DNA from 4 places in the Rossellomorea sp. GCM10028870 genome. Region 1 is predicted to be linked to each of the others. Evidence: riboswitches for the same ligand, from Rfam matches in the RefSeq annotation. Region 1 holds a riboswitch; each other region holds the start of a gene.
The links. Region 1 has a riboswitch for S-adenosylmethionine ahead of ACFQWC_RS15525 (O-acetylhomoserine aminocarboxypropyltransferase/cysteine synthase family protein). Riboswitches for the same ligand answer to the same signal wherever they lie in the genome.
Positions count from the first base shown of each region.

Region 2: linked by a shared signal. The riboswitch ahead of mtnK (S-methyl-5-thioribose kinase) and the one ahead of ACFQWC_RS15525 (O-acetylhomoserine aminocarboxypropyltransferase/cysteine synthase family protein) in region 1 are both predicted to bind S-adenosylmethionine.
Region 3: linked by a shared signal. The riboswitch ahead of ACFQWC_RS08865 (2,3-diketo-5-methylthiopentyl-1-phosphate enolase) and the one ahead of ACFQWC_RS15525 (O-acetylhomoserine aminocarboxypropyltransferase/cysteine synthase family protein) in region 1 are both predicted to bind S-adenosylmethionine.
Region 4: linked by a shared signal. The riboswitch ahead of ACFQWC_RS06885 (methionine biosynthesis PLP-dependent protein) and the one ahead of ACFQWC_RS15525 (O-acetylhomoserine aminocarboxypropyltransferase/cysteine synthase family protein) in region 1 are both predicted to bind S-adenosylmethionine.

Region 1 is NZ_JBHTGN010000003.1:345,972-351,657, reverse strand. Features, by position in the region: gene ACFQWC_RS15540 (redoxin domain-containing protein) at 1-464, shown strand, start outside; gene ACFQWC_RS15535 (DUF302 domain-containing protein) at 556-939, shown strand; gene ACFQWC_RS15530 (trans-sulfuration enzyme family protein) at 1,065-2,204, shown strand; SAM riboswitch class I at 2,300-2,418, shown strand; gene ACFQWC_RS15525 (O-acetylhomoserine aminocarboxypropyltransferase/cysteine synthase family protein) at 2,751-4,046, shown strand; gene metX (homoserine O-acetyltransferase MetX) at 4,450-5,523, shown strand.
Region 2 is NZ_JBHTGN010000001.1:1,721,485-1,727,170, forward strand. Features, by position in the region: gene ACFQWC_RS08870 (pyridoxal phosphate-dependent aminotransferase) at 1-148, opposite strand, end outside; gene ACFQWC_RS08875 (carbon-nitrogen family hydrolase) at 270-1,052, shown strand; SAM riboswitch class I at 1,156-1,312, shown strand; gene mtnK (S-methyl-5-thioribose kinase) at 1,429-2,610, shown strand; gene mtnA (S-methyl-5-thioribose-1-phosphate isomerase) at 2,629-3,675, shown strand; gene ACFQWC_RS08890 (DUF2087 domain-containing protein) at 3,726-4,322, opposite strand; gene ACFQWC_RS08895 (methylated-DNA--[protein]-cysteine S-methyltransferase) at 4,965-5,426, opposite strand; gene ACFQWC_RS08900 (PAS domain S-box protein) at 5,441-5,686, opposite strand, start outside.
Region 3 is NZ_JBHTGN010000001.1:1,715,623-1,721,308, forward strand. Features, by position in the region: gene ACFQWC_RS08835 (M3 family oligoendopeptidase) at 1-201, opposite strand, end outside; gene ACFQWC_RS08840 (MarR family winged helix-turn-helix transcriptional regulator) at 382-840, opposite strand; gene ACFQWC_RS08845 (aspartyl-phosphate phosphatase Spo0E family protein) at 1,072-1,317, opposite strand; gene ACFQWC_RS08850 (1,2-dihydroxy-3-keto-5-methylthiopentene dioxygenase) at 1,530-2,042, opposite strand; gene ACFQWC_RS08855 (methylthioribulose 1-phosphate dehydratase) at 2,039-2,686, opposite strand; gene ACFQWC_RS08860 (2-hydroxy-3-keto-5-methylthiopentenyl-1-phosphate phosphatase) at 2,683-3,345, opposite strand; gene ACFQWC_RS08865 (2,3-diketo-5-methylthiopentyl-1-phosphate enolase) at 3,345-4,559, opposite strand; SAM riboswitch class I at 4,673-4,775, opposite strand; gene ACFQWC_RS08870 (pyridoxal phosphate-dependent aminotransferase) at 4,826-5,686, opposite strand, start outside.
Region 4 is NZ_JBHTGN010000001.1:1,312,655-1,318,340, reverse strand. Features, by position in the region: gene ACFQWC_RS06890 (tryptophan--tRNA ligase) at 1-981, shown strand, start outside; SAM riboswitch class I at 1,201-1,310, shown strand; gene ACFQWC_RS06885 (methionine biosynthesis PLP-dependent protein) at 1,406-2,527, shown strand; gene metC (cystathionine beta-lyase) at 2,520-3,704, shown strand; gene ACFQWC_RS06875 (bifunctional homocysteine S-methyltransferase/methylenetetrahydrofolate reductase) at 3,720-5,570, shown strand; gene metH (methionine synthase) at 5,551-5,686, shown strand, end outside.

The DNA.
Region 1 (5,686 bases):
ATGAATCCATGGATCTTTCTAATGCACAGCAAGGGCTCGCAAAAGGGGATCGTGCTCCGGATTTTAAATTAACCACCTTAGATGGTGAAGCCGTAAAGCTTTCAGATTATCAAGGTAAGAAAGTGATCCTGAACTTTTGGGCTACCTGGTGTCCACCATGTAAAGCTGAAATGCCCCATATGCAAAGTTATTACGAAAACAATGCAGAGAAAGAAAACGTTGAAATCCTTGCCGTCAACCTGACCTCCATGAACGATGGGGAAAAGGCCGTCCATCAATTTGTCGACGGTTATGAACTGACCTTCCCTATCCCAATGGATAAAGAGGGGGCGGTCGGTGACGAATACCGTGTATTTACCATCCCGACCACCTACATGATCGACACCAAAGGCATCATCCAACACAAAATCGTCGGCCCCATGAACGAAGACATGATGGGTAAAATGGTCGAAGGAATGGAATAATGGAGAGGGACGGACCTCTGAATATCGATGTTTGACCTTATACTCTATGAGGTATTATATGAATGTGATAAAAAAAGGAGGAGATGTGAACATGTTTCATTACACAAAGGAAGTTTCAATGAGTGTGAAAGAAGCAGTGGAAGCGGTAGAAACTGTCCTGAAAGATGAGAGCTTCGGTGTACTATGGAATCTCGATCTTGCCCAGAAATTGCAGGATAAGGGCCTTGATTTCAACGAAGAAGTAGTCGTATTAGAGGTGTGTAATCCACATGAAGCTAAAAAGGTGCTGGAAGAAAGCATGCTCGTAAGCTACTTCCTTCCTTGCAAAGTGACGGTATACACAGAAGGCGGTACCACCAAGATCGGTATGGCAAAACCAAGCAAGCTGATCGAGATGGTGGATAACGATGAACTAAAAAGCCTGGCATTGGATATTGAAAATCGCCTGATCGGATGTTTGGAAAACGTTCAATAAAACGCAGTGCACCTGTTGCAATTTGGCAGGTGTTTTTTTATGCCTCCAAAAGATCTTACTCCTCACAATCTTCTGAATATGATACACTTTTAAAAATACATAGATTCAGGAAGGATGAAAGAGAGATGAAATTCACAACTAAGGTCGTGCACAGTCAGTTAAAAGGAACAGAGGAAATCCGCAGTAAGACGACTCCGATTTATCAGACCTCTGCTTTTTCTTTTACTTCTTTAGAGGAGTTGGAGGGTTTCTATGAAGGGAAGTCTCCTTATCTCTACACAAGAACGGGAAATCCAAATACAGACGAGCTTGGAAAGATGGTGGCAGACTTGGAAGGAGCCCCGGCAGGTGTAGCAACTTCTTCTGGATTATCGGCCATCCTTGTTGGTATCCTCGCTGTTGTGCAATCAGGGGATCACATCATTGCTGCCGAGGATTTATACGGGGGTACGTTCCATATGCTGAAAGAAGAGCTGAAATCACTCGGTATTTCTACTTCATTCGTTGATTTTACAAGTTTAGAGGAATTAGAGGGAGCCATTACTTCACAAACCAAACTCATCTACAGTGAGACCGTTACAAACCCGTTTATGCGAGTGGAAGATATCCCTAAAATGGTCGGATTCGCTGAAAAACACAACCTGAAAACAATGATCGATAACACATTCGCCACACCGTTTCTGCGCCAACCTTTCTTAGAAGGGGTGGATCTGGTCGCTCACAGTGCCACGAAGTATATCGGAGGACATAGTGATATCACAGCAGGAGTCATAGTCGGGAAGGAAGATCTTGTTCAAAAAGCGAGAGAAAAAGTCGTCAACATCGGTTCGAACCTGAGTCCATTTGAAGCCTGGCTGACATGCCGCGGAGCGAAAACACTGGCTCTCCGAATGGGGACCCAAGCAAGGAATGCCGAAGTTCTTGCGGCGGACCTTCGAGCAAATGAATACGTGAAGGAAGTTTATTACCCAACGGATTTATCCGATAAAGGAAATGGAGCCATCGTAACGATCGAGCTATCCAACACATGTGACATCAGCACATTCTTCAAATCACTTGGCTGGATTAAAATCATCCCTTCTCTTGCCGGCGTGGAGACTACGGTCTCATATCCATTAGGAACGTCTCATCGTGCCCTGCCGAAGGATGCGCAGGAAAAACTCGGAATAAACACACATGTCGTGCGCATATCGTTAGGTATTGAGGATGGGGAAGACATCGTCGTGCAATTTAACGAAGCGATTACAGCTTCGGTTAAAAATTAAATAATGTAAAAATTCTAAAAATACTCTTGACGTTGAGGTCGGTTACCCCTTATAATTCATCTCAACGCAAGAATTTTCACATTGACAACTACATGCTCTTATCCAGAGAGGTGGAGGGACTAGGCCCGATGAAACCCGGCAACCTTCATGTACGCAGTAATGCGTCGCATGAAAAGGTGCTAATTCCTGCAGGCGATTGCCTGAAAGATAAGAGGAGGACCCTATTAAATTAGACCCTCTTCTTAGGAAGAGGGTTTTTTATTTTTTCCTCTTCTATCTTCTTAAGGAAACATACTTCTTCGATTTTTCAGTTTCAGAGTTCGACAGCAGAATTTTGGTGGAAATTTAACAGGAGAAAATGGGACGATATTTAACAGTTAAAATAAGTCGAAAATTCAACTGTTAAAAAAACGCATTATTTTAACAGTCAAATATCATTCTGAATTTAACAGTCAAAATTCTAACAAACTTTAACAGGCAAACGTCCAAAACATCCAACCGCAAAACGGAAACCCAATCACCAAAACCATTTAGGAGGAATTCTCTATGACAAAATCATTCGATTTCGACACACTACTACTTCACGGCGGACAGGAGCCGGATCCATCTACAGGTTCGAGGGCAGTGCCGATTTACCAAACGACATCCTACGTTTTCGATAACAGTAATCATGCGGCAAAATTATTTGCCCTTGAAGAGCCGGGTAACATTTATACGCGCATCATGAACCCGACTGTAGACGTGTTGGAAAAACGCCTTGCTCTGTTAGAAGGAGGAATCGGAGCACTTGGTGTATCATCCGGAATGGCCGCTATCTCACTATCAATCTTAAATATCGCCGGAGCAGGTGATGAAATTGTAGCAGCTACCAATCTCTATGGTGGAACCTATAATCTATTCTCTACCACTCTCCCGAAATACGGTATCAAGGTGCATTTCGTAGATCCGACAGACCCGGAAAATTTCCGCAAAGCGATCACTCCTAAAACGAAAGCGGTATTCGCTGAAACAATCGGGAATCCAAGTCTACATGTGCTTGATATTGAAGCGGTAGCAAAAGTGGCACATGACCATCATATCCCGTTGATCATCGATAATACCTTTGCCACTCCATATGTATGTAAGCCGATCGAGTGGGGAGCGGATATCGTCATCCACTCTGCAACAAAATGGATCGGAGGTCACGGTACAGCAATCGGGGGAGTTGTCATTGACGGTGGGAAGTTCGATTGGAATCATGAAAAGTTCCCGGGTTTCACAGAAGAGGACCGAAGCTATAATGGACTGCGCTACGCACAGGATGTAGGACCGGCAGCATTCATTACAAAATTAAGGGTGCAGCTGCTTCGTGACTTAGGGGCGTGCTTAAGTCCGCAAAACGCATTCCTTCTGTTGCAGGGATTAGAAACGCTGCATCTTCGCATCGAACGTCACACAGAGAATGCCTTTAAGATTGCGGAGCATTTAGATCAGCATAATGGCGTTGCGTGGGTATCCTATCCAGGGTTGCCTCAGCATCCGTCTCACAAGCTTGCTCAAAAATACTTGAAAAACGGAGCGGGTTCCATCGTCGTATTTGGTATTAAAGGTGGAAGAGATTCCGGACGGAAAGTAGTCGATAACATTTCTCTTTGGTCTCATGTGGCCAATGTAGGGGATGCAAAATCACTGATCATCCACCCGGCATCCACGACCCATCAGCAATTAAACGACCAGGAAATTCGTGCTACAGGGGTAACCGAGGATCTTGTGAGACTTTCTGTTGGATTAGAGTCTGCGAAGGACCTGATCGAGGACTTGGACCATGCTATTGAAGTGGCGTTGGAAACATCACGGGTGTGATAGAAACTGGAGAATATGGCCCTAAAATCGTCATTGAAATCACTTTACAGGGTGAAAAGGTGGATTTAGATACTATTTATAGAGCATCCGGGGTCTACTTAAGGGAGATATCAGCGAAAACCTGATTTTATCAGCGGAATTTCGAATATATCAGCGAAATCGGACGATTTATCAGTGAAATTCCCAATATATCAGCAAAATCGGGATTGTATCAGCGAACAGGATGCACGCGCCGTCCCCTAGAATGAATATCTGAATTCTTGACGAAAGTCTTAACGACGAATTCTCAACGCCCTAATGGCAATATCCAAAAATCAGTCCAAAGTCAACTGTTTTACAAGCGGGGCTATCTGGTGTGGAATCCTGATCCCCCCGCTACAACACCAAAAAAGGAGGTGGAGGAATGGAGAAGTCATACACGTATGAAGTAAGCTCCATTACCATCCCATCCCTCACATTAGAGTCAGGCACCACGTTAAAAAATGTAGATCTTACGTATGAACGGACAGGAAACAAAGAAGGACCCTCCATCCTGGTTTGCCATGCCCTCACCGGGACCCATATCGTAAAGGGAACGAGTGAAGACCGGGGCTGGTGGGATGGACTGATTGGTCCCGGGTCGTATATTGATACCGAACATTTTAATGTGATTGCCTTTAATGTATTAGGAGGATGTGAAGGAAGTACGGGACCAACGTCAACCAATCGACATACCGGAGAACGTTACGGTCCGGACTTCCCGGGTGTTACGATAAGAGACATGGTCCATGCCCAATATGAAGCACTCCAACAACTTTCGATCGACCGCATCGAAGCGGTTATCGGAGGCTCACTGGGAGGGATGCAGGCCCTGGAATGGGGAGCCCTGTATCCTGCCTATATAAATAAAGTTTTCGCTCTTGCCGTCACACCTTCCTTGAATGATTATGGTCTCGCTTTTAATCACATCGGGATCACAGCGATTGAAGAGGACCCCGGATTTCAAAAGGGACATTATCCACCAGGCGCTATCTTAAAAGGATTAGAGATTGCCAGAATGGTTGGGATGGTCACGTACCGGACTCAGGAACTGTTCGATCAGCGTTTCCAACGTGAAAAGCAAAACGAACAATTCAATGTCGAAAGCTATCTCGATTACCAAGGAAAGAAATTAGGAAAGCGGTTTGATCCAAACAGCTATCTTACCCTGCTGAAAGCCATGAACTCACATGATATTGGAAGGGGGAGAGGAGGAACAGAAGAGGTAGCGAAGAATTATCAGTGCGAACTGATTTCGATTAGCTATGAAGGTGATTTAATTTATTCACCTCACTATCTAAAGGAGTTTACACATCTCGTACCAAAGAGTGAACACTACTTCATCTCCACCGCCTTTGGTCATGACGGATTCCTGGTTGAATTTGAAAAGTGGGGAGGAATCATTGCTTCTCACCTCAAAAACCATCACGTTCAAAGAGTTTTTACAGGGACAAAATGAGAGCTCTCTTATCATAACTCGTCCCCCTCCGGCATATAGTTAGATAAGCAAAGACATTGCACCGCCTTAGCGCGTTTTTGTGTGGTGTCTTTTTCGTTGGATAAGAAAGGCTGGCGTCCTTAGTCGCGCCACTCTTATCTATACAAAGACCAACAACAAGCTG
Region 2 (5,686 bases), on a different contig from region 1:
GTGGAGGAGTCGGCTGATCCGGATTTCCCTGCCCTAAATTAATGACATCATGTCCCTCTTCCACAACCGCATTCACTGTACTTGCAAGGGATGCGAAAAATTGTTCAGGTAATAAATCTAAACGTTTTGCCTTACTAAAGGTTTTCATATACTCACCCACTACATTTTTTTGAAAATTAATTACTTTCAAATTCTAGTCACAAATGATATAACGGAAAATAAAGAATGTAAAGGAATAAATTCCAAAAGTCTATAATGAGGTGAAGCAAATGATTCAAAAGATAGGTCTCGCACAAATGGATATTGTGTTCGGAAACCCTGAAGAAAACAAGAAAAAAGTAGAACAATGGGTTAAAAAAGCGAAGAATGACGGCTGTGATACAGTTGTGCTGCCTGAGCTTTGGACGACTGGATATGACCTTACAAGAATGGATGACATCGCTGATAACGGAGCGAAAGATTCATCTTCTTTCCTGACTTCTCTATCAAAGAAATATTCCATTCACATTGTAGGTGGTTCTGTGGCAAACAAAACACAGAATGGGGTGAGCAATACACTTTTAGTTGCGAATTCCGATGGCAGGTTGGTGAAACAGTATTCAAAGCTTCACCTTTTCAAGCTAATGAATGAACATCATTATTTACTTCCTGGACAAGAAGATGGCATGTTCACCCTTCAAGAAACAGAGATGGCAGGATTGATTTGTTACGACATTCGTTTTCCGGAATGGTTCAGAAAACATGTACTATTGGGAGCCAAGATTGTTTTTGTCGTAGCAGAGTGGCCAGCAGCACGAATTGATCACTGGCAGACCCTCTTAAGGGCACGAGCGATTGAAAATCAGTGCTTTGTAATCGCCTGCAACCGTGTGGGCAGTGACCCGAACAATGAATTCGGCGGTTGTTCCCTCATCATTGATCCCTGGGGAGAAATTCTTTCAAAGGGATCTCAAACGGAAGAATTGGTTTCAGCTGAAATCAATTTACATGAAGTAGAAAGAGTCCGAAAACAGATTCCGATATTTCAGGATCGAAGACCTGATTTTTATTAGAAAGGTTATTTCTTTAAAAAAACCGTTGACATGGAAAATACTTCAATGGTACCATTCAATTCATATGGAACATTCTGAAAGTTTAATTAAATAGCGTACGCAACTCTTATCAAGAGCTGGCTGAGGGATTTGGCCCTATGAAGCCCAGCAACCGACCATAATACCGTATTAAAACGGGGCGCAGTAAGCGCCGGATTGACTAATCCAGTAAGGCACGGTGCTAATTCCAACAGAAAGATTATCTTTCTGAGAGATAAGAGGCGACGAAGATACCTTCTTCAAGCCTCTTTCGAACATGGAAAGAGGCTTTTCTAATGCCACGGAAAAGCCTCCATAACACTGTACTCATAAGGGTGTACTAAAAGGAGGAACGAAAATGGCAATTACTAAACTCAATACGTATCAACCACTAACTGAACAGTCGGCAATTGTGCTGGCCATTCGTTTAAGAATTTTTGAAGATGGAACTCTCTTGACATGTAAAGAAATAGGAGACGGCAACTTAAACTTGGTATTTCATGTAGTAGAGAGTGAAACAGGTAAAGGAATCATTATTAAGCAAGCACTTCCCTATGCAAAGGTTGTAGGGGAAAGTTGGCCATTGACAATCGAACGGGCAAGAATCGAAGCCGGTGCTCTAAAGCTTCAACGATCATTTGTAGGGGATCTGGTTCCTGAAGTGTACTACTCAGATCCTGCACTTGCGATTACGGTAATGGAGGATTTGAGTGCACTGACGATTGCCCGGGCAGGCCTTATCAAAGGGGAAAAGTATCCACAGCTCTCCCAAGACATCGGAACTTTTTTAGCCAATACACTGTATTTCACATCTGATTATGCCCTTCATCCTTTCAAGAAAAAGGAATACGTGAAAGAATTTTCAAATCCTGAGCTATGCAAAATTACTGAAGATCTCGTATTTACTGATCCTTTTTTCAATAGTGAAACCAATGAATTTGAGGAAGAGTTATCTCAAGATGTTCAAAAATTATGGGAAGATTTCACTGTAAAGCTTGAGGTGGCAAAATTGAAAAAGAGCTTTCTGACTGAAGGGGAAGCGCTGCTGCATGGAGACCTTCATACTGGTAGCATCTTTGTAGATCAGAACCAAACAAAAGTGATCGATCCCGAGTTCGCCTTTTATGGACCGATTGGCTTTGACATTGGACAATTCATTGCAAACCTCATCTTCCAGGCGGTTTCAAAACCTGAAGAGAAGGATACGATTCTCCATCACATCCAGAATACCTGGAACGTCTTCTCTACGACGTTCTCCAAACATTGGATGGAAAGCCGAGATGCCTACACGAAAGTAAATGGCTACCTTGAATATGTATTGGAGAAAAGCTTTCAGGACAGCATCGGCTTTGCAGGATGTGAATGTATCAGAAGAACCATTGGCCTTGCTCATGTTGAAGATTTGGAGAGCATCGCTGATCAGGAACAAAGAATAAAAGCTAAACGTACTTGCATAGCTCTTGGAAAAGAACTGATCGTGAAACGCAAACAGATCCAGTCCATTGAGGGACTCATATCCTTAATACAGTCACATTCTTAATGAATAAAGGAGATTGACATGACACAAACACTTACAATTCCAACTTCACTAGAGTGGCATGAAGATTATTTACTGATTCTAAATCAACAAAAACTGCCTAACATAGTGGAATACAATAAACTCTCGACCATTGAAGATTATTATGATGCGATTATCACCCTAAAAGTGAGAGGGGCTCCTGCTATTGGCATCACGGCGGCTTACGGATTAGCCCAAGCAGCCTGTCAGTATGAAGCGAATACCCTAGCAGAATTCATGGACCTCTTTCATCGGGACAAGAAATACCTCATTGAATCACGGCCTACTGCAGTCAACTTGGTTTGGGCTTTAAATCGCCTGGAAAAGGTATTAGAGCATATATCTTCGGTTAATGAAGCCAAAACCAATTTACTCCATGCTGCAATCCAACTTCATGCAGAAGACGAGGCAGTATGTCGTTTAATAGGAGAATATGGATTAAGTATATTGAAGGACAAACATAAGGTGATGACCATTTGTAACGCAGGTTCCATTGCAACGAGTAAATATGGGACGGCATTAGCCCCATTTCATTTAGGAAGAGAAAAAGGAAAAGCTTTTCAGGTTTACGCATGTGAAACGCGGCCCGTTCTGCAAGGGGCACGACTGACTGCTTGGGAATTACAACAATCCGGAGTTGACGTCACCCTCATCACCGATAGCATGGCGGCTCATACAATGAAAGAAAAAGGTATAGAAGCAGTCATCGTTGGTGCTGATCGCATCTCTGCCAATGGGGATACCGCAAATAAAATCGGAACGTCCATGCTTGCCATTCTGTGTAAACACTTCAATATTCCTTTTTATGTTTCTGCTCCATCCTCCACATTCGATCTTTCAATCCGAAACGGTAATGAGATTCCGATTGAAGAAAGAACCCGGGAAGAGATCACAACAGTAGGTGGAACATTGATTGCACCAGAAAACGTTCCTGTTTATAATCCCGCCTTCGATGTTACTTCTCATGAGTTGATTACAGGCATTATAACGGAAAAAGGTGTTCTCTACCCTAGCTTTGAAGAAAGTATTCAACAAACCATCGGTTAAATCCAAAGGAAGAGCAGGAGATCCCTCCTGCTCTTCCTTTTACTTCCTTGCTATTTCTCATACAGTTTTGACGATGCCCACATCTCCCTCGGGTTCACTTCGTATATGCCATTTTCCCGATACATAAACTGATGAATAATAAATTCTCTTCTCAGGGTTGCAAAGTCCTCATGAAATTGTTGAATATATTCATTCAAATCTTTTTCCTTATATTTTTCTCCCACCTTTAATCCTTCCACCATATGTTCCAATATAAATAATTTCTTTTTTTGTTGAGAAGGAATATTTTTGATTCGTCCATTTTTCTCAAGGAAATTATTCTTTACCTTCTGTTTTTCTTTCAATAACTTCTCTGACATCACATTTTCCCCTTCCTCTTCCTGAGCAAACTGATGAAGAACATTTCCATGATGACTCAAAACCTTTTTATTCAAATAGTAGTAAACCGTGTTCTTCTCTCTTCGTGAATAAACAAGATTGCACTCTTTCAGTTTCGTTAGATGATGGGATATTGTCGGGGCAGTGAGTCCCAGTTTTCCCGCAATGGCTCCCACATGTAAGCTTTCAGATGCCAGTAAATAGACAATCTTGATTCGGGTAGCATCACCCATCGTTTTATGAAAAGCTACCTGTTTACTTAATTGCAAAAGGTCTCCTCCTCACTATTTAGATTACCATCTAATTAGATGGTAATCTAAATAGGGTTGTAATTCAATCACTAATTATAAAAGGTTCTTTTCTTAAACTTTGTTGCTTTTGAAAAAGCGAGTAGTGGGTTGATTTCCGCTCCAGGTGCTCGCTTTCCGCGGGGCGTGAGTTGAGCCTCCTCGGGCTTTGCCCTGCGGGGTCTCAACTTTCCCGTTATTCCCGCAGGAGTCGAGCACCTTCCGCTCCAATCAACTTTCTAAGTGTGAGTTTCTTACTCTAGACTAATATAAATATCATAATTGTTTAGAATACAGCATTTTTCAAAATGTACAGTAGATTTTAGCTGGTATAGGACAAACTGTTTCATTCAATTGTTTATTAGCATAAATAAGCTGTGTCACGAAAACTCTTATACATGGTGAGGGCTGCGTAGACTCCATTTTGGTCGTTCTGAGACCCCGTTCGGCTAAGCTGAGGAGGCTCGGCCGAATGCTAGCTGCAAGTGGAGCAGTTCCCTCACCACCTAGTACACGCTAATTGACAGAGCCCTGAAGAGCTTATGTTAAAAAGCAACAATCTTTGAGAAAAGAGCGGTATAAAAAAACAGGCAACCTCCATTTGGAGGATGCCTGTTTTTCATTCTATTGTTCTAACAACAATAAGGTTTCTTTCTTATCCACCTGCTTACCGGCATAGCCTGTAAGTGTTTTATTCTTTCCAATGACCCGGTGACATGGGATGATGATGGGGAAACGATTGGCTTTATTCGCTTGTCCTACTGCCCTTACAGCTTTAGGTCTTTGAATCGCTTGGGCTACATCCTGATAAGACCAGGTTTCACCAAATGGAATCTGCTGCAGGATTTTCCATACTTCTTTCTGAAAAGCTGTTCCTTCTATCTTTAAAGGAAGATCAAATTCCCTTCTCTCTCCTTTAAAAAATTGTCTGATTTGTTCTTGTGCAATTTTTAATATCGGATGATCCGTATCAGAATCCGCTTTCCCCTCATCTTCTATAAACTGTACTGAAATAAGATAGCTCTGATCTGCTTGAAGCTCTAGTTTCCCAATTGGGCTCTCCATCACAATTGCATGAAATGACATTATACTGGACTCCTTTAAGATTTAGGTAGATAAATGTGGAAGATGGTTCCTTCTCCGACGATACTCTCAACCCGAACGCTTCCTTTATGCTCTTTAATAATTTTAAAGCTTACCATTAGGCCAAGTCCAGTCCCCCGTTCCTTCGTAGTATAGAACGGTTCGCCAAGCTTTTTAATTTTATCCTTTGAAATCCCGCCTCCCTGGTCTTTTATTCTAATATGAATCATTTCATCCTCTGTCTCTTGAATCTCGATGGAAAT
Region 3 (5,686 bases), on a different contig from region 1:
ATCATTGGTATCGATAGAGTGCCGAATATAGCATATATTTTGCATTGTATCGATGCTGAGACGTATTTCATTCAGTTTCTTCATCGCATCCATCTGTTCTTGTACATTGGGCGCGGCCTTAAATTTTCCGAGTAACTGTTGGAAAACAGGTTTAATCTCTTCTAAGTTGGGCCTTTCATATGTAAATTGTTCAAACTTCATAATGTTGCCTCCTCATAAAATATTCCCGATTATAGTTATTCGACTAGTAATAGATAATATCCTTTTATCACAAGAATTGAATTGCAGATACAAATACCGGATGGTGGCGAAGTCAAAGCAAAGAAATTTTAAGACAATATAAAACCCCGTCTAATAATAGACGGGGCACAAGAGTCGAACTTAATACGACAAGTCTTTAATCGATAAGCCTAATTTCTTCAACATTTCAATCGTTTCTTCCTTCTCAACAGGAGATAGAGCTGACATGAGTTCATGAATTCGATTTTCGTGATTAGGAAAAATCTCTTCAATTAACTGTCTGCCGTTCTCTGTTATTTGAGCATAGGTAACTCGACGGTCCTTTGGACAAGCATTACGCTTAAGATAGCCCTTTTGTTCAAGCTTATCCACTACATACGTAATGCTGCCGGAGGCTAATAGAATCTTCCCGCCAATTTGCTGCAGGGGCTGATCTCCTTTATGATAAAGAAGCTCTAGAACAGCGAATTCGGTAGGGTTTAAGCCGTTCTCCTGGATGTTTTTATTTATCTCTTCATTTAAGGCTTTGAAAGCTCTTGAAAGGACAATGAAAAGCTTTAATGATTGTTTTGTATCTTGAGTTTTACTCATGGCATTCATTCCTTTAAAAATTAAATATCTCAGTTTCAAAACATTATACAAATAAACCCTGTTATTGTCAAATAGACCGGTCACTAGTTAAAAAGCAAAGGACGGTACGCTTGTAGCGTACCGTCCTTTGCTTTTAGAAATTACGACAAATTAGATTGATTGTCTAGTTTAAATGTGGAGATTGTTGGAGATTCGTTTCTTTTGTAAACCTTGAATGTTGAGGAAAATCATGTTGTGTAGTCACGAAGCAGTTCGCTTTAATAAGCTCTTAATGTAATGCCCAAATTCACTTGATGATTCCTGGAGGGTAAATGGTACAACTTTATTTGTGCACTTTTCATAGTCGTTCAATAGCTGATCTAATTGCTGGCTGCACCGAACGGTTTCATCTGCACATAGGCCTAAATTCTCTCCAAGGCAAATCATTTCTGAACGTTTCTGATTGATTCTCATTAATAACCATTTCTTTTTTAATAGACGACCCATTTCTTGTAAACTCCTTTTTTAGCTCCTAGTCTTTATTAAGTAAAATCATTACTTGAGCATTATCCCAAGTATTATCAGAAAAGTAAATAGATTCGCAAAACAAGACAAAATTACTAGTAATGTTTCTAAATTAGACATTTTTCGTCAAAAATTCCTCGCCAATAAAATTAGAGGATAGACTAAAGATTCTACTCTTTGTCTATCCTCATATATTAATAGATTGGGACCCAGCCTTCCTTAGTGACGAAAATACGAACAGCCACTACTTTCTTATCTTCACTTAATGTAAAATAATGGCGAATGTTTTCAGGAACTGAAATTAAGTCACCAGGATTTAGATGTACTTCAAAGAAATCACCATCGCTACCTTGTATGACAAATACACCATGGCCGTTTACTATAAAACGGACTTCATCATCTGTGTGATGATGCTCTTGTTGAAAATTCTTTAAAAGCTCTTCAAGATTTGGTGTACTCTCTGAAAGGGAAATTACATCCCAGGACCGATACCCTCTTCGTTCTGAGATATCTTCAATCTCTTCTTTAAAAACAGACAGGATTTCCGATTTATCATCCTCAGTTAAAGCGAATTGGTCCCTTAATCCTTCGTCCAGTTTTTCGATATTCCAATGCTCATAAATGACTCCTTGTTCACTTAAATACTTCACTACCTCTTCCTGATTATCAATGATTTGGTTCTTCCCTTGGATTTTGATTGTCGTCATAATCTGACTCCTCCTTTAGTAATTGATCTCGTGTTCGTTAAAGATAAAAGAGTGAGTTGATATTGAAATAAAAACTCACAAGCTTCTAATAGTTTCTTAGCTTCAAAACCGGTTCGTCCCCATACTGTGATACCGTGGTTCCGAATGAGCACCGCCCCTTTGTCTGCTTTAATAAAGGACTGAAACTCCTCGGCAAGCGTCGGTATATGAGCATGATTACGAATGATGGGAATGGATAAAGAATCATCTTCCTCCCACTTATCCCACGCTTTAATTAATTCTTGGTTTCTAAATGTGACGATACCTTCATCCCCATACAGTTCACTGATTACATTATTCGCCACAGTATGGACATGTAAGCTGCAACCTGCTGAGCTTTCTTTGAAGATATGACTGTGCAGCAGTGTTTCGGCTGATGGTTTTAAGTGAGTATCCTCAATGGCCTCACCATGAGCATTCACTAGGAGGAAATCTTCTTTTGTGTGCTTTCGTTTATCCTTTCCACTTGCCGTGACCAGGAAGGTAGCAGGGGAAGAACTCACTCGTATCGCAAGGTTTCCACTCGTCCCCATGAACCAGTCCCTGTCTGCCAGTTCTCTTTTGATATCAGCGAGTTCTTCCCACTCCGATTGATAGGGATTCATATTTTCACTCCTTTTTCAATGACGTCCATGCAATCATGAAAGGATTCAAACGGATGATAGGGGATACCTATTTCTGCGCATGTATAGGCCAAATAGTCTCTGGCGATCACAGTATCTCCAAGCTTTGCCATTTCGATATCTGTGACTGAGTCCCCTATCACAATGACCTTCGTGTCTTCTGTTAATGACAATGTTCTCAAAATAGAAGGCTTACAGCATCCACATCCTTTACTTTCACAGTGATCGTCACATGGATGTGGCCAATGAATCGTTATGGCCGAATCGTTAAAGCTTGCTTCATTACAAAAAACTCCATTAAAAGGCCCGTATTCTTTTAGTAATGGTTGAACAAAGAAGTCAATTCCTCCACTAACGATATACAAAGGAATCTCATGGTCTTTTGTGTAGTCTACAAATTCCTTAAACCCTTCACGTATGACAGCAGTATCTAATAGATACTGAACCATTTCGTCTTTTTGGGATGAAGGAATAAGTGAAAACAACTTGCCTACACCTTCTTTAATGGAAATCGACTGATTTAAGATGTCATCTTTGATAGGTTCCCATGCTGGGGGAGCAAAGGTTTTCATCAATGAGATGATATTATCTGTTTCTGTAATCGTTCCATCAAAATCACAGAAAATGATTGGATGACCCACTACACCTTTACCTCCTCTCCCCATAGGGATAGGGCTTTGCGAAGTTCACCATGAGTTTCAGCCGCCTCATTGAGAGACGTTCCTTTTAAAACAGCATCGATAGCTTGAACGAATGCTTTTCCTCCTCCACTTGCTCCGTCAGGGTGACCATGAATGCCCCCTCCTGCATTAATGACACAGTCTATACCGAAATCTTTCACCAAAAGCGGAACAAGTGCGGGATGAATGCCGGCTGAAGGTACTGGCAATGCCCTTTTCAAGTGGGCATCTTCCTTCGTTAACTCATGGCTTACGGATAGAACTTTGCTCTTCTCTAATGCGACACTTCCGTATGGTGATGGAAATAGTGAAAAATCGGCTCCGGCCATTCGTAATAATTTACCTAACCATAAAGAGTAGCTCACACCATATGCAGGAGATGCTGCAGCAGCCCCGGCAAAGGCAGGGTGGGCCATGATCGGCAATGCGATCTCATTGTCCTCTCTCAATTCCTGGAGAACATCGAGGCCGTAAGAAAATACATTGAATAATAGAGCCTGTGCTCCAAGCTCTTTTGCTTTTCTTGCTTTATCCCGTAATTGTGATGTTCTGCCTGTCAGATTAACTGCATACAACGTTCTCTTCCCTGTTTCCTCAAACACTTCGTGCAGCACTTTTTTCCCTAAGCTGACTCTCTCAGAAAAGGGTGTCAGTGGATTATCAAATAAAATTTCATCGTCTTTTACTGCATCGACTCCGCCTAGAGCCTGGGCTCTTAATTGATTTTCCAGGTAGGTGAGATCTCTGCCGATCACTCCTTTAAAGATGCTCATTAACAACGGTCTTTTATGTACCCCTGTTAACTCCCTGATCCCTTCAATTCCAAATCGTGGACCAGGATAGGTTTTTTTTAAGTCTTTCGAAAACTCTAAATCTACTAATTTCACTTCGCCATCCAGGGAAAGCTTACCGAATACCGTTGTAAGAATGGCTGGGATATCATTTGAATAGTTATACCCGGGATATCCAATCTGCACCTCACCCCGGGGACCATCTTCGCCTTCCCACTCCTTCACGGAAACGACTCTCCCCTTGTACTTGCTCAATTGTTCCTGTTCCAGAAGCGGCAAGTCCGTCCATGAACCGACCGTCAATCCCAAGGCAATCCCCTCTGCCTTTTTCTCGAATGAACCGCTCTTTCCCTTTAGTTGATAGGTTGCTATCACTTCACTCATTGTCGTATTGCCTCCTTATGAAAAAAAAGCTACTCTTAGCCGCATGTTGATTTCATCAGCTCTGCAAACAAAAAACCTCTTCCAGATAAGAAGAGGTTTGAATTCGTCACTCTTTCTTATCTGTCAGCCATATAGCTGCAAGAATTAGCACCGTGCTAAAATAAGTCGGTTGCCGGGCTTCATCGGGCTGGTCCCTCCGCCTGCTCTTGATAAGAATTTCATTATTCATTATTTCAGTTGGATTATTGCACCATTTTCAGCTTATGTCAATCCCTTTTGTGGAATAATTCTAAACTTTCTATACGTGAAATCGCTTCTTTTATCCGATCGTTTGTGGATAAAAGACCTACACGTACATACCCTTCTCCGAATTCTCCAAAGCCAACACCCGGAGCAACAGCGACTTTGATTTTTTCAAGTAGATAGGTTGAGAACTCTACGGATGTAAATCCTTCAGGCACCTTTAACCAGGCGAAGAAGGAACCTTGTGGAGCTTTTACATCCCACCCTATTTCCTGAAGACCAGAGATTAATAGTTTTCTTCTTTCTTCATATGTTGAAACTAATGCATTCACGCATTCCTGCGAGCTTAAAAGGGCGGTGGTAGCCGCTTCTTGAATGGCGCCGAACAGACTCACATATAGGTGGTCTTGAAGGACGTTAATCGCTTCAATGACACTCTTATTCCCCACTGCAAACCCCACTCTCCAGCCAGCCATATTATACGTTTTCGATAATGTATAAATTTCTATGCCAACATCCTTGGCTCCTTCTGTTTCCAAGAAGCTAATAGGCTTCCGTCCATCAAACCCAATCGCTCCATAGGCAAAGTCATGTACAACACAAATATCATGCTGATCGGCAAGTTTCACTGTTTCTTCAAAAAATGAGGTTGTAGCGATCGCACCAGTAGGATTATTAGGATAGTTAAGAAACATTAACTTTGCACTTTCTAACTCTTCACGAGACTGTTCTCGATAATCAGGTAGAAATCCATTTTCCTCACGGAGAGGCATTTTGATCATGCGGGCTTCTGCTAATGCTACCCCGGATAAATAATCCGGGTAACCAGGATCAGGCACTAATACACCATCACCAGGGTTCAATAAACATTGAGGAATTTCAAC
Region 4 (5,686 bases), on a different contig from region 1:
ACTGGTATCAAACCAACAGGCAGGATTCATTTAGGGAATTATATTGGCGCCATTAAACCGGCATTACGATTGGCAGAGAATCAATCCTACAACACCGCTTATTTTGTTGCGGATTATCATGGGTTAACGAAGATACATGATCAGCATGAAATGAAAGAACTATCTTATGGAGTGGCGGCAGCTTGGTTAGCATTAGGGTTGGATCCTGATCGAGCGATTTTTTACCGTCAATCTGATGTACCTGAGATTTTTGAATTAAGCTGGATCCTCGCTTGCTTTGCACCGAAAGGATTAATGAACCGGGCCCATGCATATAAATCAATAGTTGAAGATAATCAAAAAAGGGGCAGAGAAGTAGATGCAGGGGTCAACATGGGCTTATTCACCTACCCGATATTGATGGCGGCGGATATCCTTCTATTCCAAACGGAACTGGTTCCTGTCGGTAAAGATCAAATTCAGCATGTCGAAATTGCAAGGGACATTGCAGAAAACTTTAATAAGCAATATGGCGAAACATTTGTTCTTCCCGATTATGTGATACAGGAAGAAACATCTGTTCTACCGGGACTTGATGGACGAAAAATGAGTAAAAGCTATAACAATACCATCCCATTATTTGAAGAATCAAAAAAGCTTCAAAAACTAATCAATAAAATCAAAACAGATTCTTCACCCCCTGAGGAGCCTAAGGATCCTGAATCGTCCGTCATATTTTCGCTTTATAAGGAATTTGCAACATCCGATCAAGTTGAAGAAATGAGAAGGAGATTTCAAGGCGGAATAGGGTGGGGAGAAGCGAAAAAAGAGCTATTCCAAGTCATGAATTCATTTATCGAGGAACCTCGATCCAAATATGAAGAACTAATAGCCAACCCCAAGAGGCTGGATGCCATTTTAAAAGAAGGAGCCGATAAAGCAAGAGAAAAGACGATTCCATTTATGAAAGAAATTAAAAGGAAAATGGGTATCTTTCATTAAATAAAATGAATCGCTCTATTTTTTGAATTCAGCCATTCATCTGGAGTTGATTGGAGGGAATGTGCGGACCTCTGCAAGAATATAGAAGCAGACGAAAAACGGCTCAAAAAGTTGCGTCACTATGTATGCTTCATTTTCGGATAATTCATAATTCTCATTGACATTTGTTCTTCTTTGTTATAAGTTATGGGAAAGTTATTTTTCACAAAATCATATAGTTTCTTATCAAGAGAGGTAGAGGGACTGGCCCGAAGACACCTCAGCAACCAGCCACAGTTTTAGGTATGGTGCTAATTCCAGCAAGTTGATGTCAACTTGGACGATAAGAGGGAGAACGAACGTACAAAACCTTCTTATTTTCATTAAGAAGGTTTTTTTGTTTTTTCCCTTTTCGTTTACAGGGAAAGAAAAGGAGAGAAGAATATTGAAAAAACATATTGATACTTTGCTTGTCCAGGCGGGAAACCGGAAAGATCCTGCAACGGGTGCTGTGAGCCTACCCATTCATTTATCGACTGCTTATGAACATAAGGGGATTGGGCAATCGACAGGCTATGATTACACAAGAACAGGAAATCCAACCCGCGCAACCTTAGAAGACACCCTCACTCAATTGGAAGAAGGGCACAGAGGGTTTGCCTTCAGCTCGGGGATGGCAGCGATTCAGGCAATCCTTAGCTTATTTTCCAGCGGGGATGAATTGATTGTTTCGAAAGACCTATACGGCGGGAGCTACCGTTTGTTCGTACAGTATGAAGCACAATATAGTATCAAATTTCATTTCGTCGATACAAGTGATGCCGGCTCCATAGAAGAACAAATTTCTAAGAGAACAAAGGCCATCTTTCTTGAAACGCCAACCAATCCATTAATGAATGAAGCAAGCATTTCTGAGGTTGCTGGAATCGCAAAGTGTAACGGGTTGCTTTTAATTGTCGATAATACCTTCTACACACCTGTTCTTCAAAAGCCACTCACTGAAGGAGCAGACATAGTTATTCACAGCGCCACGAAATACTTAGGGGGCCATAATGACGTGCTGGCAGGTGTTGTGGTTGTAAACACAGAGGAGCTGGCGGGAAAAATCTGCACCATTCAAAATTCCATCGGCGCGGTTCTCTCACCATTTGATTGTTGGCTTTTATTAAGAGGGATGAAAACCCTTAGTCTCCGAATGGCTCAACATGAAAAAAACGCAAGAAAACTAGCAAAATATCTTGAAGGGCACGAATGTGTAACGGACGTTTTATATCCGGGAAAAGGCGGCATGCTTTCCTTTCGAATCGCAAAGGAAGAATGGGTGGATCCCTTTCTCAAACACTTAAAAGTTATTACGTTTGCTGAAAGTTTAGGAGGGGTTGAAAGCTTTATCACCTACCCCGCAACCCAAACACATGCAGACATTCCCGAAGAAGAAAGAAATAGGTTGGGTATCTGCAACAGGCTCCTGCGGTTCTCTGTAGGAATTGAATTTATTGATGACCTGATTGAAGACCTGGAGAATGTATTTCAACAATTGGAAAAAGAGGTGCTTACGTATGAGTAAAAAACCATTTTCACTTCAGACGTCACTCATTCATTCTCACGGATTTGATAAAGAAACAGGAGCGGTCTCTACACCGTTACATCATGCTACAACCTTTCACCAACAGGATTTTGATCAATATGGAACATATGACTACAGCCGTTCGGGAAATCCGACGAGGGAAACTGTTGAAGAAACGATAGCGGAATTGGAAGGTGGAGTAAGAGGCTTTGCCTTTTCATCAGGGATGGCGGCAATCTCCACAAGCTTTTTATTATTATCGAGTGGCGACCACGTTCTAGTATCAGAAGAAGTGTACGGTGGGACATACAGAATGATTACAGAGGTCCTCACTAAATTTGGGATTGAATATTCATTTGTGAACATGAAGGATCTTCATGAAGTGGCTTGTTCAATTAAACACAATACGAAAGTGATTTATATGGAGACACCTTCCAATCCGCTTCTGAACATCACCGATATTGAAGGAGTCGTGAAGCTTGCCAAGGCGAATGGATGTTTAACGTTTCTGGATAATACCTTCATGACTCCCCTGCTGCAAAGACCGATCAGCTTAGGTGTTGATGTTGTTCTTCACAGTGCCACTAAGTTTCTTGCCGGACATAGTGACGTCTTGGCGGGGCTCGCGGTAACGGGAAATGAAGAGATTGCCAGGAAGCTTGCTTTCTTGCAGAATTCTTTCGGTGCGGTCCTCGGTGTCCAGGATTGCTGGTTGCTCTTAAGAGGGCTGAAAACACTGCATGTACGATTGAAGGAATCATCAGAATCCGCTTATAAGATTGCGAGCTTCTTAGAAAAGAGAAAGGAAGTAGAAGAAGTGTATTATCCAGGCTTGAGCTATCATCCCGGTCGTGAAATTCAAGTCCGACAAGCAGAGGGTCCTGGAGCGGTTCTTTCCTTCCGGTTAAAGGGTGCAGAGGAAGTGAAGCAACTCATACAAAATGTAAACATTCCCGTATTCGCCGTAAGTTTAGGAGCTGTTGAATCAATTCTATCCTATCCATCAAGGATGTCACATGCTTCTATGCCGAAAGCTGAACGGGAAAGGAGAGGGATTACTGATGGTTTATTACGATTATCAGTAGGACTTGAAAACGTGGATGAATTGATTAACGATCTTCATAAAGGTTTAGATAGTATTCAAAAGACCAACCGAAACAACGTTATAAATTTATAAAAAGGAGGGAATGTCATGAAGCCGTTGCTAGAAGCACTGAAAGAGAGAATCTTGATTGCAGATGGGGCCATTGGAACGTTGTTGTATTCATATGGAGTGGACAGATGCTTTGAAGAATTGAATCTTTCCCACCCAAATGAAGTGTTGAAAGTCCATAAGGAGTATATTGATGCAGGAGCAGATATCATTCAGACCAATACGTATGGAGCCAATTATCAAAAGCTTTCCAGATACGGATTGGAGGATTCGGTTAAGGAAATAAATACAGCTGCAGTGCGTCTAGCAAGAAAAGCCGCTGGTGTTAACACCTATATTCTGGGGACCATCGGGGGAATCAGGGGCATTAAACAAAATGTGTCGCTGGAAGAAATCAAAAGAAGCTTTCGGGAACAGCTTTACTGTTTATTATTAGAAGGTGTAGATGGCATCTTGCTTGAGACCTATTATGATTTCGAGGAATTAACCACGGTTTTAAACATTGTCAAACGTGAAACGGACATTCCTGTCATTGCTCAAGTTTCTCTACATGAAACAGGAGTTCTTCAAAATGGAATGGAGATAAAAGACGCACTTCAGCAATTAGAATTATTAGGGGCCGATGTTGTCGGTATCAATTGCCGCATGGGGCCATTTCATATGGTGAACTCATTAGAGGAAGTTCCATTACCTAAAAGGGCATTTCTTTCCGTCTATCCAAACGCCAGTCTGCCAAACTATGAAGAAGGTCGATTCTATTACTCTGCTGAGCCTGATTACTTTGGGGATATAAGCAATGAGTTGCGACTGCAAGGTGCAAGAATCATTGGAGGCTGCTGTGGAACCACACCTGATCACATTCGTTCTGTAGCAAGCAGATTAAAAAGCCGTGAGCCTGTTAAAGAGAAAGTGGTGAAAGCAAAAAAGGTTGTTCAGTTATCATCACCTTCAATCAGGGGAAACTTGCTGCATGAGCATGTAAGAGAAAAGAAAACACTCATTGTTGAACTCGATCCACCTAAACATCTCGACACAAAGCTGTTCTTCCAAGGGGCTGAGGCATTAAAGAAAGCTGGAATTGACGCACTCACGCTTGCTGATAATCCGTTAGCATCTCCTCGTATTAGTAATGACGCCATTGGGAGTCTGGTCAGGTCCAAATTTGATCTTACACCTTTAGTTCACATCACTTGCAGGGACCGTAACCTGATAGGACTTCAATCCCATCTTATGGGATTGCACACGTTGGGCATTCACAATATTTTAGCGATTACGGGTGACCCGGCGAAGATTGGAGACTTTCCTGGGGCAGCATCCGTTTATGATTTATCTTCCCTTGAACTTATTGAACTCATCAAACAAAACAATGAGGGGATATCCTTTTCCGGTAAGTCACTCCGGGAACGTACTCAATTTTCAGTAGGAGCGGCCTTTAATCCAAATTTCCGTCATTTAGACGCTTCTGTAAAAAGGCTTGAAAAGAAAAAGAAAGCCGGAGCTGACTATTTCATTTCTCAACCGATCTTTGGGAAAGAACAGCTGATTCAAGTACATGAAGCTACGAAGCATTTAGATGTTCCGATCTTTATCGGAATCATGCCATTAATCAGTTCGAGAAATGCTGAGTTTCTCCATCATGAAGTACCGGGAATCAATGTTCCAGAAGAAACAAGAAAAAGAATGAAGGAAGCGGGAAGTGATCCTGTAGTTGCAAGAGCAGTTGGAATGGATATTGCAAAAGACTTACTTGATACAGCAATAGATCTTTTTAATGGGATTTATCTTATCACGCCTTTTGTCAGGTACGATATGAGCATTGAACTGATTCATCATATACAAGAGAAAACCAGCACAGAAAGAGAGGTTCCCTATGGCCATCACTTTGTTTGAAGAACAGCTTAGGAAAAAAATACTCGTACTCGATGGAGCAATGGGAACGATGCTTCAACAAGCGAATTTATCCCCAGAGGATTTTGGTGGAGAAGAGCTTGAAGGATGTAATGAAA